2 regions of the Streptomyces sp. NPDC056231 genome follow, and region 1 is predicted to be linked to the other one. Evidence: riboswitches for the same ligand, from Rfam matches in the RefSeq annotation. Region 1 holds a riboswitch; the other holds the start of a gene.

Region 1 (4,797 bases):
GGCGCTGTCCACGCCGTCCCACAGGTTGGAGTGCCACGGCCCGTCGGTCTCCTTCGCCCCTCCGCTGCGTTCCTTCGCCGCGTCGGGGTCGATCACCGTGTAGCTGGTCTCCCCGGGACTCACGTAGTGCAGGTGCTCCCGGGCCAGCCGCCGGACGTACGCATCGTCCTGGAGGCGCGCCTTCTCGTCGCGCAGCTCCTCGGTGCGCTTCTCGGCCTCCTGCGCCAGCCGCTCCTGGTCGGCGATGTCGTCGCGCTGCGACACGTACTGCCGCATCGGGTACGCGAGCGCCACCACCAGGGAGCAGACGACCAGGGCGAGGAACGCGGCCCGGCCGGTGAGCCGGGAGCGGCGGGCCTGGCGGCGGTTCTGGGACCGGTAGACGCGCGCGGCGGTCTGCTCACCGAGCAGCCGCAGCCGGGTCGCGGTGGAGAACCGGTCCCGGTCCTTCGTGGCCATGTCTCCGCCTCCCCACTACGCACGTCCGTCCCCGCACACGGTACGGGACCGAGTGCGGGGACGGACGGAGGCCGTGGCCTTTGCCCGGTACCGGGCCTGCGATCAGCCCTTGCTGTGCTGATCAGTTCGCAGAGCGAAACCGCGGGAACGCGGAGCGGCCCGCGTACACCGCCGCGTCGTCGAGGATCTCCTCGATGCGCAGCAGCTGGTTGTACTTGGCGACGCGGTCCGAGCGGGCCGGGGCACCGGTCTTGATCTGGCCACAGTTCACCGCGACGGCGAGGTCGGCGATGGTGACGTCCTCGGTCTCGCCGGAGCGGTGGGACATCATGCACTTGAAGCCGTTGCGCTGGGCCAGCTCGACGGCGTCCAGGGTCTCGGTCAGCGAACCGATCTGGTTGACCTTGACGAGCAGGGCGTTGGCGGAGCCCTCCTCGATGCCGCGGGCCAGACGCTCCGGGTTGGTGACGAACAGGTCGTCGCCGACGATCTGCACCTTGGCGCCGAGCTTCTGGGTGATGACGTTCCAGCCGGCCCAGTCGTCCTCGTACAGCGGGTCCTCGATGGAGACCAGCGGGTACGCCGCGACGAGTTCCTCGTAGTACTCGGTCATCTCGGCGGCCGAGCGGGACTTGCCCTCGAACTCGTACTTGCCGTCCTTGTAGAACTCCGAGGCGGCGACGTCGAGCGCGAGCGCGATGTCCTTGCCCGGGGCGTAACCGGCTTCCTTGATGGCCTCGATGATGAGGTCCAGGGCGGCGCGGTTCGACTCCAGGTTCGGCGCGAAGCCGCCCTCGTCGCCGAGACCGGTCGACAGGCCCTTGGTCTTCAGGACCTTCTTCAGCGTGTGGTAGACCTCGGCGCCCCAGCGCAGGGCCTCGGAGAAGGACTCCGCGCCGATCGGCGCGATCATGAACTCCTGGATGTCCACGTTGGAGTCGGCGTGCGACCCACCGTTGAGGATGTTCATCATCGGGACGGGCAGCAGGTGCGCGTTCGGGCCACCGAGGTAGCGGAACAGCGGCAGGTCCGAGGCCTCGGACGCGGCGTGCGCGACGGCCAGCGAGACGCCGAGGATGGCGTTGGCGCCGAGCGAGCCCTTGTTCTCGGTGGCGTCCAGGTCGAACATGGCCTGGTCGATCAGCCGCTGCTCGGTGGCGTCGTAACCGACGAGCTCCGGGCCGATCTGCTCGATCACGGCGAGGACGGCCTTCTCGACGCCCTTGCCCTGGTAGCGGTTGGGGTCACCGTCGCGAAGCTCAATGGCCTCGAACGCACCGGTGGAGGCGCCGGACGGCACAGCAGCACGGCCCGTGCTGCCGTCGTCGAGGCCAACCTCGACCTCGACCGTGGGGTTTCCGCGGGAGTCGAGGATTTCCCGGGCTACGACGACGTCGATGGACGGCACGAGGCATCTCCTTCTGGGATATGACGCTGGTTGTGCAGGGTCGCTTTGGCCTTGCGACAAGAGCCTAACCGGCTGGGCGCCTCGGTCCGCCGACCGCCCGTCCCCTGGGACGAAAAAGGACCCAAGGGCACTCATAGCAGGGCAAAGATCCAGATTTCTACTGTCCGGTAACGACAAAGTTGAACACTGAATACGAAAAACCCCGACCCGGCACGTACGGGGGAATCCGCGCCGGGTCGGGGGGCTCGGGGAGGAGAGAGCCCGTATCTACGGGGAACCCGTAGATACGGGGCGCCCGTCCTACTTCGTCAGGTGGAGCTGCTGACCCGGGTAGATCAGGTCGGCGTCCTCGACGATGTCCTTGTTCAGCTTGAAGAGCTGCTGCCAGCCGCCCTTCACCTTGTGCTGCGCTGCGATCTTGCTGAGCGAGTCGCCGGACTTCACCTTGTACTCGCCGTCACCCTTGGCGACCTTGCCACCGGTCGGCGTGGTGACGGTCTTCTTGGGGGCGGTACCGCGGTCCGCGCGGGAGGCGGCGGGGGCCTCGGTGCGCTCGGCCGGCTTCGACGCGGCCTGCTTCGACTCCTGCGCCGGGGCGCTCTGCTGCGCGGTGGAGCCGGTGTCGACACCCGGGTCGACACCGTCGTTGGTGAGGCCACCGGCGTGGGCACAGCCCCAGGCACCCGGGCCCTGCATGGCGAGGAGCTTCTCGGCGGTGGCGATCTGCTGAGCCTTGGTGGCGAGGTCGGCGCGCGGGGCGTACTGCGTACCGCCGGCGGCGGCCCAGCTGGACTGCGAGAACTGCAGGCCGCCGTAGTAGCCGTTGCCGGTGTTGATGGACCAGTTGCCACCGGACTCGCACTGGGCGACGGCGTCCCACGTGGCGACGGAGGCGGCGGAGGCACCAGTCGCACCCATCAGGGGAGCGGCGATGGCGGCACCGGTGACACCGGCGAGCGTGGCGACACGGACGGCCTTGGACGGGCGGCGGTGCTTGCCCTTGCTGTTCAGCAGCATGGAACTTCTCCTCACCGACGCCTACGAGGTGAGCTGTCGGGTTCGGGCCAAGTGAGTTGCCCGGTCGCGTGTCCTAGCACGCGACTTCACCCCGAGCCGGTCCTGACGGCCTTTCGGCCATCGGGCCCGGCGGCTTACCTGGGTCCCCCGCTCCTGCCTACGGCGCTTTACGCGTCTGTTCCCATCGACCGACGGCAGGATTCGGCGTGACCGTCGACGGGGCCCGCGGTGCGAGCGGTTCCGACCGTAAACGTATGCAACCTCGACATTCAAAGATGGGCATAACGGACAATCAGCCCTTACCTGCATCCGACTGCACAGCGTTTTCGCAGGTGAGGGGCGATGCAGACAGACCCGGCGGACGCGACACGCCAGTTGACGCAAAGAGACCCATGTCTCACTTACGCATAAGCGGACATAGGCCTCTGAACTACCCCGATTTTTGGGGTGCTTTTAGCTGCTTATCGGACTGCCCTCACTTCGCCTTCACGTCGAGATCGAGGCTCTGGCCAGGCAGGATGAGGTCCGGGTCGCCGCCGACCGCACCCTTGTTCGCCTCATAGAGAGCGGGCCATCCACCGGGAACCTTCTGTGCGTCAGCAATCGCCCAGAGGTTGTCGCCCGGCCGGACGGTGTAATCGCGGTCGACCGCCGTCGCGCGCGTGTCGCGCCTCTCGTTGTTACCGCGGGAAGCATGCCGGCCCGAGTCCCGGCCGCCGCCCCTGCCGGTGTCCTGGCTCACCTCGGGGGCCGGTGCGCCGCGATGCTTACCGCCCGCCTCGCTGCCGGACGAGCCGGACCTCTGGGGCAAGTCGGATGAATCAGACTTCTTGGACGATGGCATGGATGACGGCTCTGCCGACGGCTTGTGCGACGCCTTGCCCGAAGACGCGGCGGACCCCTTGGCCGACCCCTTGGCCGACCCCTTGGCCGACGGCGCCTTGGACGCCTTCCCGCTCTCCGCCGATTCGGCCGACGGCACGGTTCCCGGGTCGACCCCCGGCAACACCCCGTCCTCCGTGAGCCCGGAGATGGCCACACAGCTGGGCCACGCCTTCGGCCCCTGGTCCTCCAGGACCTTCTCGGCGACTGCTATCTGCTGCGAGCGGCTGGCGAGGTCGGCGCGCGGGGCGTACGCCTCACCGCCGTACGACTTCCAGGTGTCCTGCGAGAACTGAAGACCGCCATAGAAGCCGTTGCCGAGGTCGGCGCTCCACATGCCGCCGCTCTCGCACTCCGCGACCCGGTCCCAGGTAGTGGCGTCGGCGGCGTGCGCACCGGCCGCGCCGAGCAGGGGTATGGCGATGGCCGAACCGGTCACGCCTGCGGCGACGACGATCGCGGGTGCCTGGCGAGGGCGACGGTGCCTGCCGTTCGCGGAGCCCATGGGATTGCCTTCCGTGTGACTGACAAGTGACTGGTGAGTCGAACGGTGAACGTAGCGGCACTCGAACGCTTGTCACAAGTCGATGCAGCGCAGATCACGTGAAAGTCACAGAGTTGACGGGGTGTCACCACGACCGGAACGCCGACCGGGAGCGAACTCCACCGGAAGCGTGCGCAGTCCACGCATGATGAGTCCGCCACGCCACCGCAAATCGGTAGGTTCCACCGCAAGCCGCAGGTCCGGGAGGCGCCTCAACAGCGTGGCCAGGGCCGCCTGTCCCTCCAGTCGGGCAAGCGGTGCTCCCAGGCAGTAATGGATGCCGTGCCCGTATCCGAGGTGCTGATTGTCACGCCGCGCGAGGTCGAGGGTGTCCGGGTTCGCAAACCGCTCCGGGTCCCGGTCGGCGGCGGCGAGCACCACCAGTACGGGGTCGCCCGCCGCGATCCGCTGCCCGCCGAGGGTCAGCGGCTCGGTGGCGAACCGCCAGGTGGCCAGCTCCACCGGACCGTCGTACCGCAGCAGTTCC
Region 2 (4,797 bases), on a different contig from region 1:
GGGCAACAGGGCACTGCGTGAGAGGCTGGTCTGGACAATCATTGATCCGTGAAGGGCAGAACCATGGCTGAGCGTCGCGTCAATGTCGGTTGGACCGAGGGCCTGCACGCCCGCCCCGCTTCCATCTTCGTTCGTGCGGCCACGGCGTCCGGCATCCCCGTCACGATCGCCAAGCCCGACGGCCCCCCGGTGAACGCCGCCTCCATCCTCGCGGTGCTCGGTCTCGGCGCGCACGGCGGCGAGGAGATCGTGCTCGCCTCCGAGGCGGACGACGCCGAGGCCGCGCTCGACCGGCTGGCGAAGCTGGTCACCGAGGGGCTCGAGGAGCTCCCGGAGACCGTCTGATTCCAGGATTCCGATCAGGGGGAAGCCTTTCCGGCCGGTTCCTGTCGGGTCCATTTCCGTGACGGAGCCGCGATACCCCCAACCGGGATCGCGGCTCCTTCGTTTTCTGATACCGACAATGCCTCCGGGGCGAATTTCGGGCAGCCAAAAGAAAGCCCCGCACACTTACTTCACCTTGTATACGGCGCAGGTGTTAATACCGGCCGCTCGCGGTGTTTACGGCATGTTGCGAAGTCCTCACCCGGCCGCCGGAACGGGGGGCGCCGGCATCGCGGCCCGGAGCACCGCCCGCGCGGCGCAGCCGGTGCGCGGCGGCGGCCCGCGCGGCGTGCTGGGCGGCCAGCGCCCTGGCCCGATCCGCGTCGCCGCGCGCCACGGCGTCCACGATGGCTCCGTGCTCACCCCAGTGGTCGACCGGGCGGGCCGGCTGCTCGACCGCGTACATCCAGGCGATCTTGTGGCGTAGCTGGGTGAGCAGCGCGATGAGCCCGGGGCTGCCGGACGCCTGGGCGAGCGTCTCGTGGAACCAGCTGCCCAGGGAGTGCAGATCCTCCCCCGCACCTCGCCGCGCTCTGTCCTGACCCAGCCTGACCAGGCCGCGCAGCACCTTGAGGTGTGCCTCGGTGCGGCGTTGCGCGGCACGGGCCGCACCCAGCGGCTCCAGCAGCATCCGTACCTCCAGAAGGTCGGCGGCCTCCTGTTCGGTGGGCTCGGCGACACAGGCACCGGCATGCCGGCGGGTGACCACGAAGCCCTCGGACTCCAGGGTGCGCAGCGCTTCCCGCACGGGGACACGGGAGACCCCGTAACGACGCGCGAGCAGCTCCTCGGTGAGTCTGCCACCGCGTTCGAAGACACCGGAGACGATCTCGTCACGGATTGCCGTGCATACCGATTGCGCCGGAATGCGCATGTCCGAACCTCCGCCTTAATCCCCCGCGAAACGCGGCCGATCGACGCATGTTCTGCGACTCTATTGCAAGGCGACCGCATTTCCGAAGCCGGTCCGAAAACCATGAATACCTTCTGGCCCGGGGACGGTTCCGCCGGGCGGTTCGGCAGGGGCGGACACCCCGAAGGCCCCGGCGGAAGCCGGGGCCTTCGGGGTGTGGGGACGGGACGTCGGTCAGACGTTCACGCCATGGGCGCGCAGGTACGCCACGGGGTCCATGTCGGAGCCGTACGAAGGCGTGGTGCGGGCCTCGAAGTGGAGGTGCGGTCCGGTGGAATTGCCGGTCGAGCCGGAGAGGCCGATCTGCTGGCCCGCGCCGACGGTCTGGCCGACGGAGACGCCGATCGAGGAGAGGTGGCCGTACTGGGTGTACGTGCCGTCCGTCATCCGCAGCACGATGTTGTTGCCGTATGCGCCGCCCCAGCCCGCCTCGACGACCGTGCCGGCGCCGACGGCGACGACGGAGCTGCCGGAAGCGGCGTGGAAGTCGATGCCCGAGTGGCGACCGGAGGACCAGAGGGATCCGCTCGACTTGTAGCCGGTGGTGACGTACGAACCGGCGACCGGGAGCTGATAGGAGCCCAGGCGGGTGCGCTCGGCGGAACGGGCGGCGCGGGCCTTCGCGTCACGGGCCGCCTTGGCGCGGGCCTCGGCCTCGGCCTTGGCCTTCGCCGCCGCCTCGGCCTTGGCAGCCTCGGCAGCCTTCGTGGCGACGTCGGCCTGGCGCTTCTGCACCTCGGCCTGGGTGGCCACCTGGTCGGCGAGGGCGTCCTCGATGGCGACGATCTGGGTCAGACCGGTTTCATTGCCGGAGGGGGCCTCGGCATCCGCGGCGAGGGCCGGAGAGGCCAGTCCGCCGATGACGCCGGTGGTCGCCAGCGTCGCGACTCCGGCGACGCGTGCGCTCCTGCGCTTCAGGCGGCTCGGGGCACGGTGCTTCCCGGTGGGGCGGGTGAACGCCATGGAGTAGCTGGTCCTTTCCTTCCTTCTCGCCTACCGGGTTAGCTGACGGGTTCGGAGCAGGAAGGTCTCCTACGGATCCCCGGCCTCACAGGAGGTCACGGCATCCGATTCACCCCAAGGACTGCATGGGTCCCCGGCTCCCCGGGCTCGCGCCTGACGGGGACTCGGCGATCACTGCCCGGCGCCACGGATGCGGCATACGAGTGACGGACAGCGGAGCCGACGCTAGGCGGGGGCACTTTCATTCACCAAACGGACAGGGCGCTTTGTAGCGCATCCCACAGGGCAAGCAAGAAGCTTTCGCCTCAAATCGGGCAAAAAGGAAGACCCTGGCAGGAAGTGACTCGCCAGGGTCTCTCTTCGCCCCTCTTTGTGGGGCTTTGGTGCATCAGCCGGTGACGACGGAAACCTCTCCGATGCCCAGCGCCCTGACCGGCTCCTCGATCTGCGCAGCGTCGCCGACGAGAATCGTGACCAGCCGGTCCACGGGGAAGGCGTTGACCACGGCCGCGGTCGCCTCGACCGTGCCGGTCTCGGCCAGGCGGGCGTACAACTGCGCCTGGTAGTCGTCCGGGAGGTGCTGCTCGACCTGGTCGGCGAGCGTGCCGGCGACGGAGGCAGCCGTCTCGAACTTCAGCGGGGCGACACCCACGAGGTTCTGCACAGCAGTCTCGCGCTCGGCGTCGGTCAGTCCCTCGGCCACCAGGGTCCGCAGGACCTTCCACAGGTCGTCGAGCGCCGGTCCGGTGGACTCCGTGTCCACCGAGCCGCTGATCGCCAGCATCGCCGCGCCGGTCGCCCCGGAGGCGGAGTCCGGGGCCGTCGAGCGCAGGACCTGACCGAAGGCCCGCACGCCGTAGGTGTAGCCCTTCTCCTCGCGCAGCACCCGGTCCAGCCGGGAGGTGAGTGTGCCGCCCAGGCAGTAGGTGCCGAGGACCTGGGCCGGCCACACGCTGTCGTGCCGGTCGGCGCCGATCCGGCCGATCAGCAGCTGCGTCTGCACGGCGCCCGGACGGTCGACGATCACCACGCGGCCGGTGTCGTCGGCGGTGATCGGCGGGACCGGACGGGGCTCCACAGTGTTCCCGGTCCAGTCGCCGATGGTGTCGGCGAGCAGGGCGTCCAGGTCGATACCGGTGAGGTCGCCGACGACGACGACGGTCGCGGTGGACGGCCTGACATGGGCCTCGTAGAAGGCGCGCACGGCCGCGGAGTCGATCCGCTCCACCGTTTCCTCGGTGCCCTGGCGCGGGCGTGACATCCGCGACGTGGCCGGGAAGAGCTCCTTGGAGAGCTGCTTGGCGGCACGACGGGCCGGATTGGCCTGCTCGTGCGGAATCTCGTCGAGCCGGTTGTTCACCAGTCGCTCGATCTCGCTGTCGGCGAACGCCGGCGCCCGCAGCGCCTCGGCGACCAGCCCGAGCGCCTTGGCCAGCCGGGATGCCGGAACCTCCAGGGAGACCCGCATGCCGGGATGGTCGGCGTGTGCGTCGAGGGTGGCGCCGCAACGCTCCAGCTCAGCGGCGAACTCCTCGGCGGAGTGCTTGTCGGTGCCCTCGGAAAGGGCCCGCGCCATGATCGTGGCCACGCCGTCGAGCCCCTCGGGCTCGGCTTCCAGCGGGGCGTCGAGGAAGATCTCGACCGCGACGACCTGCTGGCCGGGACGGTGGCAGCGCAGCACCGTCAGCCCATTGGGCAAGGCGCCGCGCTCGGGTGCGGGAAAGGCCCAGGGCCTGGCCGTGCCGGGGGTCGGCTGCGGGTGGTACTCCATCGATACTCCAGTCGCGGCAGCGTCGGTCACTTGTCCGCCCCTTCGTGCGCGTCGGTGTCGGTGTCCGTCTCGTCGGCTTCCGCGTCGGCGGATTCGGCCGGCTCGACCGGCTCGTAGACGAGCACCGCCCGGTTGTCGGGGCGCAGCTGGGCCCTGGCCGCCGCCTGGACCTCGTCCGCAGTGACGTCGAGGACCCGCTGGACGGCGGTGAGGGCGAGCTGCGGGTCGCCGAACAGCACGGCGAACCGGCAGAGTTCATCGGCGCGGCCCGCGACCGTACCGAGCCGGTCCAGCCACTCGCGCTCCAACTGTGCCTGAGCGCGCTCCATTTCCTCGGGCGTGGGGCCCTCGGCGGCGAATCGGGCCAGCTCCTCGTCGACCGCGGCCTCGATCTGCGCCACCTCGACACCGCCGGAGGTCTTCACGTCCAGCCAGCCGAGCGAGGGCGCGCCGGCCAGCCGCAGCAGCCCGAAGCCTGCCGCAACGGCCGTGCGGTCGCGGCGGACCAGGCGGTTGTGCAGCCGGGAGGACTCGCCTCCGCCGAGCACGGTCAGCGCGAGATCCGCGGCGTCGCACTCCCTGGTGCCGTCGTGCGGCAGCCGGTAGGCGGCCATCAGCGCCCGCGCCGGGACCTCCTCGTGGACCTCTTCACGCAGCTGCTCGCCGATGATCTCGGGGAGCGTGCCGTCGCGCGGCGGCTGCTTGCCGTCGTGGGACGGGATGGAGCCGAAGTACTTCTCGATCCAGGCGAGCGTCTGCTCGGGGT

What was found. Region 1 has a riboswitch for cyclic di-AMP ahead of ACNPQM_RS03310 (transglycosylase family protein). Riboswitches for the same ligand answer to the same signal wherever they lie in the genome.
Region 2: linked by a shared signal. The riboswitch ahead of ACNPQM_RS06020 (M23 family metallopeptidase) and the one ahead of ACNPQM_RS03310 (transglycosylase family protein) in region 1 are both predicted to bind cyclic di-AMP.

The regions. Positions count from the first base shown of each region.
Region 1 covers NZ_JBLVKW010000002.1:291,539-296,335, reverse strand. Annotated here, with positions in the region: gene ACNPQM_RS03320 (FtsB family cell division protein) at 1-459, opposite strand, end outside; gene eno (phosphopyruvate hydratase) at 581-1,867, opposite strand; gene ACNPQM_RS03310 (transglycosylase family protein) at 2,168-2,884, opposite strand; cyclic di-AMP (ydaO/yuaA leader) riboswitch at 2,888-3,059, opposite strand; gene ACNPQM_RS03305 (transglycosylase family protein) at 3,360-4,271, opposite strand; gene ACNPQM_RS03300 (cytochrome P450 family protein) at 4,377-4,797, opposite strand, start outside.
Region 2 covers NZ_JBLVKW010000004.1:181,658-186,454, forward strand. Annotated here, with positions in the region: gene ACNPQM_RS06010 (HPr family phosphocarrier protein) at 64-345, shown strand; gene ACNPQM_RS06015 (GntR family transcriptional regulator) at 539-1,258, opposite strand; gene ACNPQM_RS06020 (M23 family metallopeptidase) at 1,472-2,260, opposite strand; cyclic di-AMP (ydaO/yuaA leader) riboswitch at 2,273-2,440, opposite strand; gene ACNPQM_RS06025 (M16 family metallopeptidase) at 2,649-4,031, opposite strand; gene ACNPQM_RS06030 (M16 family metallopeptidase) at 4,058-4,797, opposite strand, start outside.